2 regions of the Martinezella sp. CNPSo 3732 genome follow, and region 2 is predicted to be linked to the other one. Evidence: riboswitches for the same ligand, from Rfam matches in the RefSeq annotation. Region 2 holds a riboswitch; the other holds the start of a gene.
The links. Region 2 has a riboswitch for FMN ahead of ribB (3,4-dihydroxy-2-butanone-4-phosphate synthase). Riboswitches for the same ligand answer to the same signal wherever they lie in the genome.
Positions count from the first base shown of each region.

Region 1: linked by a shared signal. The riboswitch ahead of AC13RM_RS09930 (6,7-dimethyl-8-ribityllumazine synthase) and the one ahead of ribB (3,4-dihydroxy-2-butanone-4-phosphate synthase) in region 2 are both predicted to bind FMN.

Region 1 is NZ_JBXSOO010000003.1:265,052-272,973, forward strand. It holds gene AC13RM_RS09915 (ABC transporter permease) at 1-38, shown strand, start outside; gene AC13RM_RS09920 (ABC transporter permease) at 35-823, shown strand; gene AC13RM_RS09925 (ABC transporter ATP-binding protein) at 835-1,896, shown strand; FMN riboswitch at 2,002-2,148, shown strand; gene AC13RM_RS09930 (6,7-dimethyl-8-ribityllumazine synthase) at 2,238-2,714, shown strand; gene AC13RM_RS09935 (VOC family protein) at 2,773-3,123, shown strand; gene phnF (phosphonate metabolism transcriptional regulator PhnF) at 3,163-3,891, opposite strand; gene AC13RM_RS09945 (class I SAM-dependent methyltransferase) at 3,893-4,579, opposite strand; gene AC13RM_RS09950 (VOC family protein) at 4,696-5,091, opposite strand; gene AC13RM_RS09955 (tautomerase family protein) at 5,160-5,606, opposite strand; gene AC13RM_RS09960 (TetR/AcrR family transcriptional regulator) at 5,726-6,331, shown strand; gene AC13RM_RS09965 (ABC transporter ATP-binding protein) at 6,397-7,401, opposite strand; gene AC13RM_RS09970 (Gfo/Idh/MocA family protein) at 7,414-7,922, opposite strand, start outside.
Region 2 is NZ_JBXSOO010000001.1:421,485-429,406, forward strand. It holds gene tpiA (triose-phosphate isomerase) at 1-196, shown strand, start outside; gene AC13RM_RS01860 (glucose 1-dehydrogenase) at 273-1,055, shown strand; FMN riboswitch at 1,156-1,303, shown strand; gene ribB (3,4-dihydroxy-2-butanone-4-phosphate synthase) at 1,416-2,042, shown strand; gene AC13RM_RS01870 (homocysteine S-methyltransferase family protein) at 2,099-3,019, opposite strand; gene AC13RM_RS01875 (ABC transporter permease) at 3,083-3,772, opposite strand; gene AC13RM_RS01880 (ABC transporter permease) at 3,785-4,510, opposite strand; gene AC13RM_RS01885 (transporter substrate-binding domain-containing protein) at 4,523-5,296, opposite strand; gene AC13RM_RS01890 (ABC transporter ATP-binding protein) at 5,341-6,120, opposite strand; gene AC13RM_RS01895 (Lrp/AsnC family transcriptional regulator) at 6,292-6,777, shown strand; gene AC13RM_RS01900 (MFS transporter) at 7,215-7,922, shown strand, end outside.

The DNA of each region.
Region 1 (7,922 bases), on a different contig from region 2:
TCTTGATGCGCATGCGCGCTGAACGGTGGCAGAAATGAAGCTGCAAAAACTCTTCGCCTGGATCGCCGTTGCCATCGGCCTCATCTATTTCCTGGTGCCGCTCATCGGTACACTGGAGTTCTCGCTGCGCATGCGGCGCAACGCTTACAGCTTTGACGCCTATGCCTCCGTCTTTTCGGATTTCGGCTTCATAACGGCCTTTGGCTTCTCGATGTTGATGGCGCTTCTGACCATTATCTTCGGCATGCTGCTCGTTGTACCCACGGCCTATTGGGTGCGGCTGCGGCTACCGCAGCTTCGCCCTGTCGTAGAATTCATCACCCTGATGCCGTTGGTCATTCCGGCCATCGTCATCGTCTTCGGCTATCTGCGGCTCTATAATTCGTCGTCAATCCTGCCGCTGACCGGCTATAATTCGACGACGAACATTCTGCTCGTCTGCTCCTACATTGTATTGTCGCTGCCCTATATGTATCGTTCGGTCGATACGGCGATGCGTACCATTGATGTCGGCACGCTGACGGAGGCTGCCGAAAGCCTTGGTGCAAAATGGACAACCATCATGTTCAAATGCATCTTTCCAAACGTCATGAGCGGTGTGCTTTCCGGAGCTTTCATCACCCTTGCGATCGTCATGGGCGAATTTACCATGGCATCGCTGCTCAACCGTCCGGCATTCGGGCCCTACATGCAGCTCATGGGCGCCAATAGGGCTTACGAGCCCTCTGCGCTGGCCATCATCGCCCTTGCCGTTACCTGGCTCAGCATGGGCCTCTTGCAGCTCGTTTCCCGTTTCTCAAAATCCGCTCCGATTAAGGCGTAAGGCTTCTCACCATGGCTTTTCTCGAACTCACCCACATCAAGAAGTCCTTCGGCGACATCCAGGTCGTTCACGATTTCAACATGAAAATCGAAAAGGGGGAATTCGTCTCCTTCCTCGGACCCTCAGGCTGCGGCAAGACGACCGTGCTCCGCATGATCGCCGGTTTCGAAACGCCGACCGCCGGCACCCTGTCGATCAACGGCAAGGATCAGCGGGCGTTAAAACCGAACCAGCGCAATATCGGCATGGTGTTCCAGGCCTACGCGCTGTTCCCGAACATGACGGTGCACGACAATGTCGCTTTCGGCCTCAAGGTGGCCGGCATGGCAAAGCCCGACATCGATAAGCGCGTCAAGGAGATGCTGGCTCTCATCAAGCTCGATCATCTGGCCGGCCGCTATCCCTATCAGATGTCCGGCGGCCAGCAGCAGCGCGTGGCGCTCGCCCGCGCCATCGCCGTCAAGCCGCAGGTGCTCCTGCTCGACGAGCCGCTTTCGGCCCTCGACGCGAAGATCCGCATCTCGCTGCGCGAAGAAATCCGAGCCATCCAGCAGCAGCTCGGCATCACCACCGTCTTCGTGACGCACGATCAGGAAGAAGCCCTGTCGATCTCCGATCGCATCGTCGTCATGAATGCCGGCCGCGCCGATCAGATCGGCACGCCTTTCGAAATCTACAACACACCGGCAACCCGCTTCGTCGCCTCCTTCGTCGGCACGCTGAATCTCATCGAAGGCAAGGTCGTCGATCCCGACAGCAACCGCATCATGATCGGCGATCAGGGTGTGACCCTGAAGCAGTCGGTGACAGCCTATAAGCCGGGCGATACCGTATCGCTGGCCCTGCGTCCGGAAGCAGGTTCGCTGGCGGAATCGGCCAAGGGCGACACGGCGCTGACGGGTGAAGTCTCCTCGGCACATTTCCTGGGCTCGGTCATCCGCACCCGTATGAATGTCGCCGGCAACACGATTTCCTTCGACATGTTCAACAGCCCCGGGATGATGCCTCCGAGCGTTGGCGAGAAGGTGACGCTACGCTTCGCCTCTTCCGACCTGCTCGTTATTCAGGATTGAGCGCACCTCTGCGCCGCAGGGAAACTTTGAAAAATTATTCGCAGGCGCCGGGTCAAAAGCCCGGCGTTTTTCTTTGATTTCCATGAAGGAAAACATCTATAGTCCAGGCGTTCTCAGGGCGGGGTGCAATTCCCCACCGGCGGTATGGGGATCTTCCCCGAGCCCGCGAGCGCCTTCCGAGCTTTCGGAAGGGTCAGCAGATCCGGTGAAATACCGGAGCCGACGGTATAGTCCGGATGGAAGAGAGCAAGCAGGGTCGCACCTCCTCCGTACGGGGAGTGCCGCGTTCATGCGTGTTCGCCCAAGGGATAATTGACAACAACCCTTGAAAGGCAAAATTCATGACCATTTCGATTTCTACCCAGCCGAGCCGCGTCGCGATCATTCGGGCTCGCTGGCATGCCGATATCGTCGATCGCTCGGTCGACTCGTTCGTTGCCGAATGGCAGACGACGGAAGGTGCATCGCCGATCGATATCTTCGACGTGCCCGGCGCCCTGGAAATTCCGCTGCATGCTCAGACGCTTGCCCGCAACGGCCGTTATTCCGCAATCGTTGCCACCGCTTTCGTTGTCGACGGTGGCATCTATCGCCATGAGTTCGTTGCAAATACGGTTCTCGACGCCATGATGCGTGTCCAGCTGGACACCGGCGTGCCGATCCTGTCGGCAGTCCTGACCCCGCATCACTTCCAGGAGTCGGAAGCCCACATCCAGTTCTTCAAGGAACATTTCATCATCAAGGGCCGGGAAGTCGCCAGCGCCTGCCGCCACATCCTGGCGGAGCGCGCCAAGCTGCTGCCGGCCGTCACGGTCTGAACCAGCATCGTGGAGGCGCGGCTTGAGCTCGCCTCCACATCACAAGGGAGAAACGTCAGTGACCGTCCTACGCATCATCCCGAACCTGCCCGCCGCCGATCCCGCCACGGCCCGTCTTTTCTACCACGACCTGCTCGGCCTCGACATCGTCATGGATCACGGCTGGATCCTGACCTTCGCCTCCGAAGCGGCAACAGTGCCGCAGATCAGCGTCGCCAGCGAGGGCGGTTCGGGAACGCTCGTCCCCGACCTTTCCATCGAAGTCGACGATGTCAACATGCTCTATCAGCGCGCCACCTCCATGGGCTTCGGCATATTGTACGACCTGACGGACGAGCCATGGGGTGTCCGTCGCTTCTATGTCCGCGACCCTTTCGGCAAGGTCGTCAATATCCTCTCCCACCGCTAATTCAAGCTCGCGGAGAGCCTCAAGGGCTCCCTAGCACTCTCACCGCAGATCGAGATTGAATGTGGTGCGCTCGGCCGGCCAGACCGATTCGGAATAGGTGATCGGCACTCCATCGGTATCCGCATCCACCTTGCGCGTCACCAGCAGCGGCGCGGATTTCGGCTGGCGCAGGATCCGTGCCTCGTCGGCTGTCGGCATACGGGCCTCGATCTCCGTCGACAAGCGCTCATAGTCGGTAACGCCATAGCTGGCGAGCGCCGCCGAGATTGTCGGATATCGCAATCTGGCCTTGTCGAAATCGGGAAAACGTTCGGCTGGATAATAGGAATCACCCAATTCCACCGGAATGTCGTCGGCCGTCATCACGCCGCGACGATGGATGACCATTACCCCAACTGCCAGCTTCAGATAGCTGGCAACGCATTCCGTCGCCGGCACGATCTCATGGACGAGCAACTCGCCACCCGGCTCGAAACCCTGCTCGATCAGGTTCTTGTGAAAACGGGTGCGCTTCGACAGCGTATAGTCGAGCACGCCCCTATGAACGAAGGTTCCCCGTCCCTGCTCGGCGCGCACCAGTCCGCGTTGCTCCAGATGCCCCAGTGCCTGACGCACGGTAAAGCGGCTGACACCGAAGCGCTGCATCAGTTCGGGTTCGGTCGGCAATTTCTCTCCGGGCACGAAAGTCCCGGCGGCAATATCACCCGCCAGGATCTCGCCGATCTGATGCCAGAGGGCGCTGCCGCCCTTGCGGTCGATCGTCTCCATATCAGATACGCTTCTCGAGCCGGAACAGAAGCTTGTATTCGGCCGGATAGCTCAACGCATCGAGAATGCTCGGATAGTATTTGCGGTCTTTCGTCGCGCGCACGAAACCGTCATAGCCGAAACGCCTGACGGAAACATCGAAGCCGGCCGCCGTGAAGGCTTCGATATAGTCCTGTGGCGAGCGATCCTGCATCGGCGCATTGCTGTTGTTGCCGATCAGCTCGAGCCATTTCGGCCAAAGCGGCATTTCATTGTGGCAACCGGTCACGGCGTAGTAGACGCCCCCATCGCGCATGGCCCGGAACATCCCCTCGGCATGCTCTCTCAGTTGCGGCAGCAGATAGATCACCTCATAGCTGAAGGCCACATCGAAGCTGTCGGCAAAGGGCGATAAATCGGTCGTCACATGAAATTGGAGCGGCATATTGCCGACAGCCTCGACGGCAGCAGCCGCGGACTCCGAAGCGATATCGATGCCGACGCCGCGTCGGAACGGTCGCATGGCGTAAAGCAGCCGCAGAAAGCCGCCGCGGTTGCAGCCGAAATCCAGGATAGTCTTGGAGGAGAAATCCCGCTCCGGCACCGTCTCGATGAAGTGCCGCCAATAGGGGCTGTGCGATTCCGCCATTGCGGCGTCGCCCTGCGGTTCCTTGTGCCAGGTTGCATAAGTCATTGCTGCGTTCGTCATGATGCTCTCGCTGTTGGAGTGGACTGAACTTAAGATAGCGCAGCTTCATGACAGTGGCATGAATTCGTCCGGACGACTGGACTAATTACGATAACCCTCAATATGATGGGCTGCTACTATTGCAGGCAGTCCCCCATCCATTGCACATCGAACCGATCCGTCAGCTTGCCGTAGTAGCTGCCCCAAGGCTGAACGGCGAGCGGTGTCGTCACCCTGCCGCCTTCAGCCAATCGTGCAAAAATCCTCTCGGCAATCTCTCGGTCATCCACCATGAGCATATGAGCGGAACCTCTCATCGGCTCAGCATCATAATTGTCGGAGGCGAAGAAGTAGACGCCTCGCCCCTCAAAGCGAGCGTGCATTACCCTGCCCCGCATCGCCTCGTTGGCAAGCGGCACCCCATCCGTATCGTGACGGACTAACAGTGTCACTTCGCCAAGCCCGCAGGCCGTATAGAAAGCAAGCGCTTCCTCGCAATGTGTCGTAAAAAACAGATAATTGGCGAGTTGCATCTCCTGCCCCCTTGTTGTCGAACGAGCGACCAACGCGGCCGCCCGGTATTGATGCCAATTTCCTCACTTCAGGCGCGATGAGCTTCGACCTCAGGCGCCGCAGCGCTTGCAATCGCAGCGACAAGATCGGCATTGCTGTAGCTTTGTCCCGCAATGCCCCAGGCACCCTCGGGCGCATAGACGATATTCGACCAGATATGCTCGCGCTTGATCCGCCCTTCGGCCGCCTGCTCGACAACATCGGTCGCCCTTGCAATGAAGGCGCGCTTGGCTTCGGCAGTCGCAAGGGCGATTTCGGGCAGCTTGAGTTCAATGAAAGCCGCGGCAACGGGCTTTCCACCTGCCAGCACATGTGCGGCCGGAAGCACATTGATCGACCCGATGACATTGGCCGTCATGAATTCATTCCCGGCCAAGCCGGCAACATCGAGGACTGCATCCGTTAATCCGGCAAAGGCTTGCGCCTGCGCTTCGGATGAAAGCAGCCCTTCGGATACGGTAAGTGTAATGGGCATGGATATCTCCTTGTTGGACCTGTGACGGCAATTGATATATACCGATCACTCTTTAACGATACATATCGATCACTCTCTATGCAAGCAATAAAGAGAGATCGCTCTCAATGGAGGCGCCAATGCGCTACAGCGCCGAGCACAAGGAAGAAACCCGGACTCGTGTCGTCGCGGCCGCGGGACAAGTATTTCGCAAGGAAGGCTATGGCGGCGCAGGCATCGATGCGCTGACAAAAGCGGCCGGCGTTACCAATGGCGCCTTCTACGGACACTTCAAGTCCAAGAGCGAAGCGTTTCGCACCGCTGTCGTGGAAGGATTGGAAGAGTTGCGCCAAGCGATCCTGACGCTCAGGCAAAACCAGCCGAAAGACTGGCTAAAGGCGCTTGCCAGCCTCTATCTCGGCTACAAGCGGACCTGCGATCTCGGCGACAGCTGCACGCTGCCGAGCCTTTCGCCCGATGTGATGCGTGCCGACGAGGAAACACGTCGCGTCTATACGGCAGAGTTGAAAAAATTGATCGCCGATGTCGCCGCCGGCCTGCCGGAGAGCACGAACCCTGGCGAAACGACGGCGGATGATCGAGCCATCGTTCTTCTCGCAACGCTGAGCGGTGGCCTGACGCTTGCCCGCGCCGTCTCCGATCCCGCCCTGTCCGTGCACATAGCCGAAGTCATCGAGCGGGCTGCTCTGACGGCGGGCGATCCTTTGCGGTCGCAAGGCGAATGACGATGCAACTCAAGCAATGACAATACAGCCGAGACGGAACCTCTTGGTTCGTCTCGGCGGGTCCATTAGGCCCGGATCGCCTTGTCATTCACATCGAAACGATGCATCTGGTTCGCATCCGGCGTCGCATAAACCATCTCGTCCGGCTCGTATTTGTGTTCACCGAAGAGACGCGCGGTGAGTAGACCGGTAGTCTCCGACTCCAGATAGATGATCGTGTCCGCACCGAGATGCTCGACGTGGATGACTTTGGCGGCCCATGTACCCTGATCGCGTGCTAGCGTGATGTGCTCGGGGCGTATGCCGACGGTCTTGGCGCCACTTTGGCCGAGGCGCTCGGCCGGGATGAAATTCATCTGCGGCGAGCCGATGAAGCCCGCAACGAAGGTGTTGGCCGGACGGTTATAAAGCTCCATCGGCGAGCCGATCTGCTCGATCGCACCGGCATTGAGCACGACGATCTTATCGGCAAGCGTCATTGCCTCCACCTGATCGTGGGTAACGTAGATCATGGTTGCCTTCAGGCTGCGATGCAGCCGGGCGATTTCGAGACGTGTCTGCACACGTAGCGCCGCATCGAGATTCGACAGCGGCTCGTCGAAGAGGAAAAGCTCCGGTTCGCGCACGATGGCGCGGCCGATGGCGACGCGCTGGCGCTGGCCGCCGGAAAGCTCCGATGGCCGGCGGGCGAGATAGGGCGCTAGTGAGAGCATGCCGGAGGCCTTTTCGACACGGCCGTCGATCTCGGCCTTCGCGGTGCCGGCTTGCTTGAGGCCCAGGCCCATATTGTCCTTGACGGTCAGATGCGGATAGAGCGCATAGGACTGGAAGACCATCGAGATGCCACGCTTGGCAGGCGGTGTCACAGTCACATCCTGGCCGTTGATCAGCACGGCGCCGGAGGTCACGTCTTCGAGGCCGGCGATGCTGCGCAGAAGGGTCGACTTGCCGCAGCCGGAAGGACCGACGAAGATGACGAACTCGCCATCCTTCACCTCGAGGTCGATGCCCTTCAGCACGTCATGCGTACCATAGGCCTTGCGGATGGATTTCAGTTGAAGCGATCCCACAGTCTTTTGTCCTTATAGATAAACGGGCTTGCCGGTGCGCACGCTCTCATCGGCGGCAAGGCATATGCGCAGCGATTGAACGGCATCGGCCATATGGCGATTGAGGTCGAGATCCTCGCGGATGGCCTTCAGCATGAAGGCCTGCTCGAAGTCGCAGAGTTCCTGGTGACCCGGTTCGCCGTCCATACGCAAATCCTGATCCGTCCGGATGAACTGGCCGTTCGGTCCCGTCTCAGCGCTATGCAGCCGGATGACCGACGTTTTCGTATGCATGTCGATATCGTCGGACTTGGCGTTCTGATCCATGGCGATCGAAACCGAGCCGTTCGGCGACATCACATCCTTCACGAAGAAAGCCGTCTCCGAAATCATCGGACCCCAGGCGGCCTCGTACCAGCCGACGGAACCGTCTTCGAAGATCACCTGCAGATGGCCGTAATTATACATGTCCGGCTTGATTTCCTGCGTCAGTCGCAGGCCCATACCGCGCACCTCGACGGGTTTGGCATCGGTGATCTGGC
Region 2 (7,922 bases):
GCATTCATCTATCCGCCAGGCGCTTGAAAAGCGGCTGGGAGAAGATGGACAGGGTGTCAGGATCCTCTATGGCGGCTCGGTCAAAGCGTCGAACGCAAAGGCGATTTTCGGCGTTCGCAACGTTGATGGCGCTTTGGTCGGGGGTGCGTCTCTGAAGGCATCGGAGTTTGCCGGGATTATCTCGGCTGCCGTTTGAAGTCGCCAGTAACAGGCAGGGCGATCGGCCATTGAGCTGACGCCTGCTGTGGCTGTCACCGCGAAAGGAATAGGAAATGCAGCGTTTCGAAAACAAGACCGTCGTCATCACCGGTGCAAGCCGCGGCATCGGGGCTGCGATCGCCCGGCGGTTCGCACGCGAAGGTGCCAATCTAGTGGTCTCGGCCAACGAGGATTCCGTCCATGCGGTCGCCGATGCGATCAAGGCTGACGGCGGAAAGGCGATTTCCTTCGTCGGCGACGTGACGGACAAGGCTAGCGTGAAGGGCCTTTACGACGCTGCCGAGGCGGCTTTCGGCGCCGTCGATGTCTCCATCCAGAATGCCGGTGTCATCACCATTGCCCGCGTCGAGGATATGACCGAGGGCGAATGGGATAAGGTCATGGCGGTCAATACCAAAGGCGTCTTCCTCTGCGCCCAGGAGGCGATCGCCCGCATGCGCAAGCATGGCCGTGGCGGCCGCATCATCAATACCGCCTCCGGCCAGGCGCGCGACGGCTTCATCTACACACCGCATTATGCGGCATCGAAGATGGGTGTCGTCGGCATTACCCAGAGCCTTGCCAAGGAAGTCGCGACCGAAGGCATTACCGTGAACGCCTTTTGCCCCGGCATCATCGAAACCGACATGTGGGCCTATAACGACCAGGCTTGGGGCAAGCTTTTGGGCAATTACGGCCCCGGCGAACTCATGAAGGAATGGGTCGAGGGCATTCCGATGAAACGGGCCGGATCGGGCGAAGATGTCGCCGGTCTCGTCACTTTCCTTGCCAGCGACGATGCGGCCTATATCACCGGCCAGACGATTAATGTCGATGGCGGCTTGATCATGTCGTAGTTCGACAACGAGGAACGGTGCGTTCATTGGGCGGATCGGATTCTCGACGATTCGGCGATCAAAGCCTCTTGCGGAATGAGGCATTGATCCCTTATCTTCCACTTGTTCTCAGGGCGGGGTGTAATTCCCCACCGGCGGTATGGGGAGTTTCCTCGAGCCCGCGAGCGCCTTCCGAGCTTTCGGAAGGGTCAGCAGATCCGGTGAGATGCCGGAGCCGACGGTCATAGTCCGGATGGAAGAGAGCAACGCAGGAGACGCCGCGTCGTGGTGGCGTTCACATGCTTGTTCGCCCAAGGGAAAATGGTGGCCTTAACCGGCCATGCACGCCGCTCCAAACGGCAACCCTTGAAAGGCAGGAAAATGGCAATTTCGAAAATTGAAGATGCGATCGCTGCGATTGCGCGGGGCGAGATCATTGTGGTTGTCGATGATCGCGACCGCGAAAACGAAGGCGATCTGGTGATTGCCGCGGAAGCGGTCACACCGCAGGCGATCGCGTTCATGATGAACCATGCCCGCGGTCTCATCTGCGTTCCGATGGAGGGCGAGAGGCTCGACGAACTCGACATTCCGTTGATGGTGCCGCGCAACACGGAAGTCCTCAAGACCGCTTTCACCGTTTCGGTCGACTACATCCCGGAAACCACGACCGGAATATCTGCCGCTGACAGGGCGGCAACCGTTCAAGCCCTTATCAGGGATGGATCGCGTCCGGAGGAATTTGCCCGTCCCGGTCATATCTTTCCGCTTCGCGCGCATCCAAACGGCGTCCTGTCGCGTCCGGGGCACACGGAAGCAGCCGTGGATCTGGCCCGGCTTGCCGGCCTTTCGCCGGCCGGCGTCATCTGCGAAGTAGCGAATGACGACGGCACGATGGCCCGCCTTCCAGAGCTCGAAGTTTTCGCCGAGCGGCATGGCCTCCATCTTGTGACGATCGAAGATCTGATTGCCTACAGGGCTGCAAGCGCTCCCTTCAAGGCTGCCTGATCGTTCTGATACAGCCTATCCCGATCCTGCTGGGTCGATGCTTGTGGAAGGCTCTCCTACGCTCGTCGAGGATAAAGGAGGGCCTTCTTCAGCCGATGGATATGCCCGGCGCCGATCCCGCAACAGCCGCCGACCATCGTCGCGCCGGCATCGACCCACGAGCAGGCGAAGCGCGAATAGGCGTCATCATTCAGATCCTCTCGGGTCTTATGAAGGCCTTCGTTGGCGGCCGACTCGCCTTGTTCTCCCTCGAAAGCATTGGCATAGACGCCGATCTGGAGATTGTTGCCGCCCTGCTTGAAAACCTCCGCTGCCGCATCGACGGCCTTTCGCATGACTTCCGGTTTGCTGCAGTTGAACAGGAGTGCGTCGGCGCCGGATGAGGCAGCCCAGCGAGCCGCATCCTCGACCGACTCGCCGGAGCGGAGCTTGGGCGAGGCGCCGTTTCTTTGCGCGGCATCATCCGCCAGCGTGAAGGAAATCCAGAACGGCTTTCCTGTTTCAGCGACCGCAGTCCGAACCGCGTCTGCCTCCGCGATCAGGCTGAGGGTTTCGCCGAGCCAGACATCGACATAGGGGTCGAGGTTCTCGACCAGAACCTTGAGATAGTCCTGTACCCGTGACGGATCGAAATTCTGCGGCTCGTAGGAGCCGAAGATCGGGGGCAGCGAACTGGCGACCAGGACCTTTCGATCCTTGCAGGCATTGGCGGCGTCGCGCGCCAGCCGTCCGGAAAGGGCGATGAGATCGGCTCCTTCCTTCCAGAACCGCTCCTCGCCAATATGGAAAGGGACGAGTGCGTAGCTGTTCGTTGTAATGACGTCCGAGCCGGCGGTTATGAATTCGTCATGCACTTGCCGGACAATGTCCGGCGAATTGACGAGCGCCAGCGCCGACCATTCCGGTTGCTTCAGTTCCGCGCCGAGACGCAACAGTTCGCGGCTCATGCCGCCATCGAGGATCAAGGGTTTGCTCATGAATGGGATCTCCAGAATGACTCGGATCTGCAGAGAGGTTTGATCTCTCCTTCGCGCCGTGGGTTAGCGCCGCACCGGCACCTGCGCCTCCAGGAAACGGAAGCTTCGCGCGATGATGGCTGTGATGATGAGATAGAAGACGGTGACGACAACAAGCGGTTCGTAGACCAGCAGGGTGTCCTGGCGAACTTTTGTGGCAACGGCGTAAAGGTCCATCACGGTGACGGTGAAGGCGAGCGGTGTTGCCTTCAGCTGCATGACGATTTCGCCGCCGATCGTCGGCAATGCGATGCGGATGGCGCGCGGCAGCCAGATGCGTCGGGTGAGCGTCAGGGGGCGCATGCCGAATGCGCGGCCGGCTTCCAGCTCGCCTTTTGGAACGGCAAGCAACGCGCCGCGCAAAACCTCCGCCTCATAGGCTGCATAGTTCAGCGTGAAGCTGACGGCTGCGAAGAAGAAACCTTCGCGCAGGATCGGCCAGAACAGGCTCTGACGGATACCCGGGATCATTGGCAGAAGAGAGCCGATGCCGTAGTACAGCAGCCAGAGCTGTATCAGCAGCGGCGTGCCCCGGAAGAAGGTGCAGTAGCCGCGGGCAAGGGTTCGCAGGAGAGGGCCGCCGCTGACCTGGGCGAAGGCTAGGCCGATCGCGATGATGAAGCCGAAGACGACCGAAATCGCAAGCAGCGACAGCGTTTGCACGGCTCCCGTCAACAGAAGCGGCCAATAGGATGATATCCATGAGAAGGTCATGCCCGGCACTCCTCAGGCCAGCTTCGGTTGGCCGCGCCGCACACGCCGCTCCAATAGGTTGAACAGGAGGTTGGAAACGAGTGTAAGGGCGAGATAGATGAAAGCGGATGCCAGGAAAAAGATGAAGTAGTGTTTGGTGCTTGCGCCGGCGAGACGCGTAGCGAGGGCCAGTTCCTGGTAGCCGACGACTGCGACGAGAGCGCTGTCCTTGGTGACCGACATCCACAGATTGGCAAGACCGGGCAGAGCGTTCGGCAGTAGGGCGGGCAGGATGATGCGACGGAAACGCAGCCGCGGTCCCATGCCGAAAGCCTTGGCCGCCTCGATCTGGCCGACGGGGATCGCCAAGATCGCGCCGCGCAACACCTCCGTCATATAGGCGCCCTGCACGAAACCGAGCACGGCGACCGCGACAGCGAAGCCATTCAATTCGAAAGCCGGCAGATTGAGCGCAACGAGGAGCCGATTGAGGCCATCCATGCCCGCGTAATAGAGGCCGACGATCAGGATCAGCTCGGGAACGGCACGGACTGCCGTCGTATAGAGTTCGAGCAGTAGCCGGAGCGGCCTTATGCCCGAAAGCTTGCCCAACGCGCCGCCAGTACCAAGCAGAAGGCCGATCAGAAAAGCGCCGGCGGAGATGGCGACCGTGGAGGCGGCCCCGCTCAAGAGCACTCCGCCCCATCCGGGAGGATAGGGGGAGAGCAGCTCCAGAATGCCTTGTTGGGAGGTCGCCATCGCCGCGATCGTTTACTTGGCGCCGTAGATATCGAAGCTGAAGTACTTCTTGGTGATCTCGTCGTATTTGCCGCTGGCGCGCACCGCGGCGATTGCCGCGTTGAGCTTTGCCTTCAGCTCGGTGTCTTCCTTGCGAAGGCCGCCGGAAACGCCGGCTCCGAGGACTTCCTTGTCGTCGGCGACATCTCCCATCTTGGCGCAGCAATCCTTGCCGCTGTCGCTCTTCAGGAAGGCATCAAGTGCAAGCGAATCGCCAAAGACATAGTCGATGCGGCCGGCGGCAAGATCCTGAAACGCCTCGTCGAGCGTCTGGTAGGTCTTCTCGTCGGCGATCTTGGCGAAATATTTCTTGTAATATTCCGACTGGATGGTCGAGACCTGGATGCCGATGGTCTTGCCCTTGACGTCGTCTGCAGTCGCGCCGGGCTTCTGGTCCTTCGGGCCGATCAGCGTGCTGGGCGTATTATAATATTTGTCGGTGAAATCGATGATCTTTGAACGCTCCGCCGTGTTCGACATCGACGACCAGATCACATCGAACTTCTTGCTCTGCAGCGCTGGAATGAGGCCATCCCAGGAAAGTTCGACGATCGAGCATTTCTCTTTCATCTGCTCGCAAACGGCGTCCATCATATCGATTTCCCAGCCCTGCCATTTGCCGGAGGCATCCTTGGCGAAAAAGGGCGGGTAGGATTCGTTCATGATGCCGAAGCGAACCTCGGCCTGCGCCGTCATCGAAGAGAGCGCGAGCGTAAGTCCGGCGAATAGAGCGGAAACCAGTCTCATTTAAGGGATTCTCCTAATGATGTTGTCTGTGAATGGGATGTGGATCAGGTCGTCAGCATGCCGGTAAATTCCCGGCAGCGGGTGCTGATCGGGGCGTCGAAGATCTGCCTGGGCGGTCCTTCCTCCTCGATCCGTCCCTGATGCAGGAAGAGGACATGGTTCGAGACATCGCGGGCAAAGCGCATCTCGTGCGTGACCAGCAGCATGGTTCGGCCCTCCTCGGCGAGGTCACGGATGACCTTGAGGACTTCGCCGACCAGTTCGGGGTCGAGTGCCGATGTCGGCTCGTCGAAGAGCATCACGGCCGGATCGATGCAAAGTGCGCGCGCGATCGCTGCGCGTTGCTGCTGACCGCCGGAGAGGAAGGCCGGATAGGCGTCGCGCTTGTCGTAAAGTCCGACTTTATTGAGAAGCGCCTCTGCCTTTTCGATCGCCTCGCGGCGGGGAACGCCGAGGACATGCACCGGCGCCTCGATGATATTTTCGAGAACGGTCATGTGCGCCCAAAGATTGAAGCTCTGGAATACCATGCCCAGCCCGCTGCGCATCCGCTCGATCTGGCGCCAGCTTTTCGGCTGCATCTGCCCTTGGCGCCCGCCCTTCAAGGCGACTTCCTCGCCGTTGACGACGATGCGTCCGCGATCGGGCATCTCAAGCAGGTTTATGCAGCGCAGGAACGTGCTTTTCCCGGAGCCGGACGAGCCGATGATGGAAATCACGTCCCCTTGATTGGCGATGGTAGAAACACCCTTGAGGACCTGATGTGACCCAAAGCTCTTGTGGAGATCTTCCACGCAAAGAGCCTGGGAGGGCAGCTCTGTCATATAAAATTCCGATGAAAAACAATTTGCGGAGAATATCGCGAAGGGGAGCGGAATTTGCGCGCAATTTCCGATTATTTTGCATATAAAAAGCAAAAATGTATTTCTTGTGCATCTTTTGTGATGGAATAGAGATGTCGTCGCCTAATTTCATCGACGCCGAACGGAGTGGGAATGGAAAATCTGGATCGCTTCGATCGCGATATTCTCGATATCGTCCAGCGCAATTGCCAACTCACCGCCGAAGCAATCGCCGATGAGGTCGGCCTTTCGACTTCAGCCGTGCAGCGGCGCCTTAAGCGGCTGCGCGAGGACGGTATCATCAAGGCGGAAATCGCAGTTGTGGACCGCAAGGCGACCGGGACGCCGATGGTGTTCATCGTCGGCATGGAGATCGAGCGGGACAATTACGATGCGCTTGCCAAGTTCCGCCTTTGGGCGGAAAAGCAGGACCATATCCAGCAGGTCTATTATGTCACGGGCGCCGTCGACCTCATTGCGATCGTCACCGCCAGGGATGTCGAGCACTATGACGACATCGCCGCCGTGATCATGGCGGAAAATCCGCAGATCCGGCGCATGCATACGAATGTGGTGCTGCGTGACGTCAAGCTTGGATTGTTCGTGCCGCTGGCAGATGGCAACGAGGCCGGCCGGTAACCCGCGGGTCGCGGGATGATCTGTGGGCGCGCCGTACTCGCCTATCTTCTACATGTACCAGGCGAGAAGGAATTACCCTTGGTCCGGCTCATATTGCCTGACCTTCAAGATTTTCAACGAATAATGATGCGGCCGCTGCAGGCGCGCTCAGTCCGACTGCAAGGACTTCACCGCCTCAGGCTGTGACGTAACAAGCTGCTTCAACGCATTGTTTCTATTGCTCGCAACAACGCGCTGCGGGATGGCAGGTTGCCGGCGCTTTACACAACGAACTAGTTCGTACATTATTGTTGGCGAGGAGTGACGGTGCTGCGTTGTGCAGCATCGAAGACTGTCAGGATGATCTCGGATGTCCTTGCAAGCGGGTGCAGGCGGAGGCCGGATGCGCTCGGTTGCGATATGTCCTTGACATCCGAATGCTCTGGGGAGGAACGACCATGAAAACACAAATCGAACATAAAACACCCAAGCGCGCAGCTCTTGCGAGCTGGTTGGGAAGCGCCGTCGAATATTATGATTTCTTCGTCTACGGTACGGCAGCGGCCCTCATTTTCCCGAAGATATTCTTCTCGGCGGAAGACCCGCAAACGGCGGCCATCGCCTCCTTCGCGACCTTTGGCGTTGCCTATATCATGAGGCCCCTGGGCGCAGTGGTCCTGGGTCATATCGGCGACAAATTCGGCCGCAAGAAGGTGCTTACCTTCACCCTGCTCCTTATGGGTTTTTCGACTTTCATCATCGGGTGCCTGCCAACCTATAGTCAGGCTGGCATCGTGGCGCCCATTCTTCTGGTTCTGGCGCGCTTGCTGCAAGGCATTTCGGCTGCCGGCGAGCAGGCCGGCGCCAGCTCCATGACGCTCGAGCACGCGCCTGAAAATAGACGCGCCTTCTTCACCAGCTTCACGCTGAGCGGAACTCAGGCCGGACTGATCCTTGCAACATTGGTCTTCATTCCGCTTGGAAAGCTCGATGAAACCGCATTGATGTCATGGGGTTGGCGTATTCCCTTCTTTCTAAGCTTCGTGGTGGTCATCGTCGGATTCTGGGTTCGCCGCACGCTTGCGGAAACACCTGCCTTTCTGGAGGAAACCAAGAGGGGCGAGGCCACAAAACTGCCGCTTGTCTCGCTGCTCACCAATTATTGG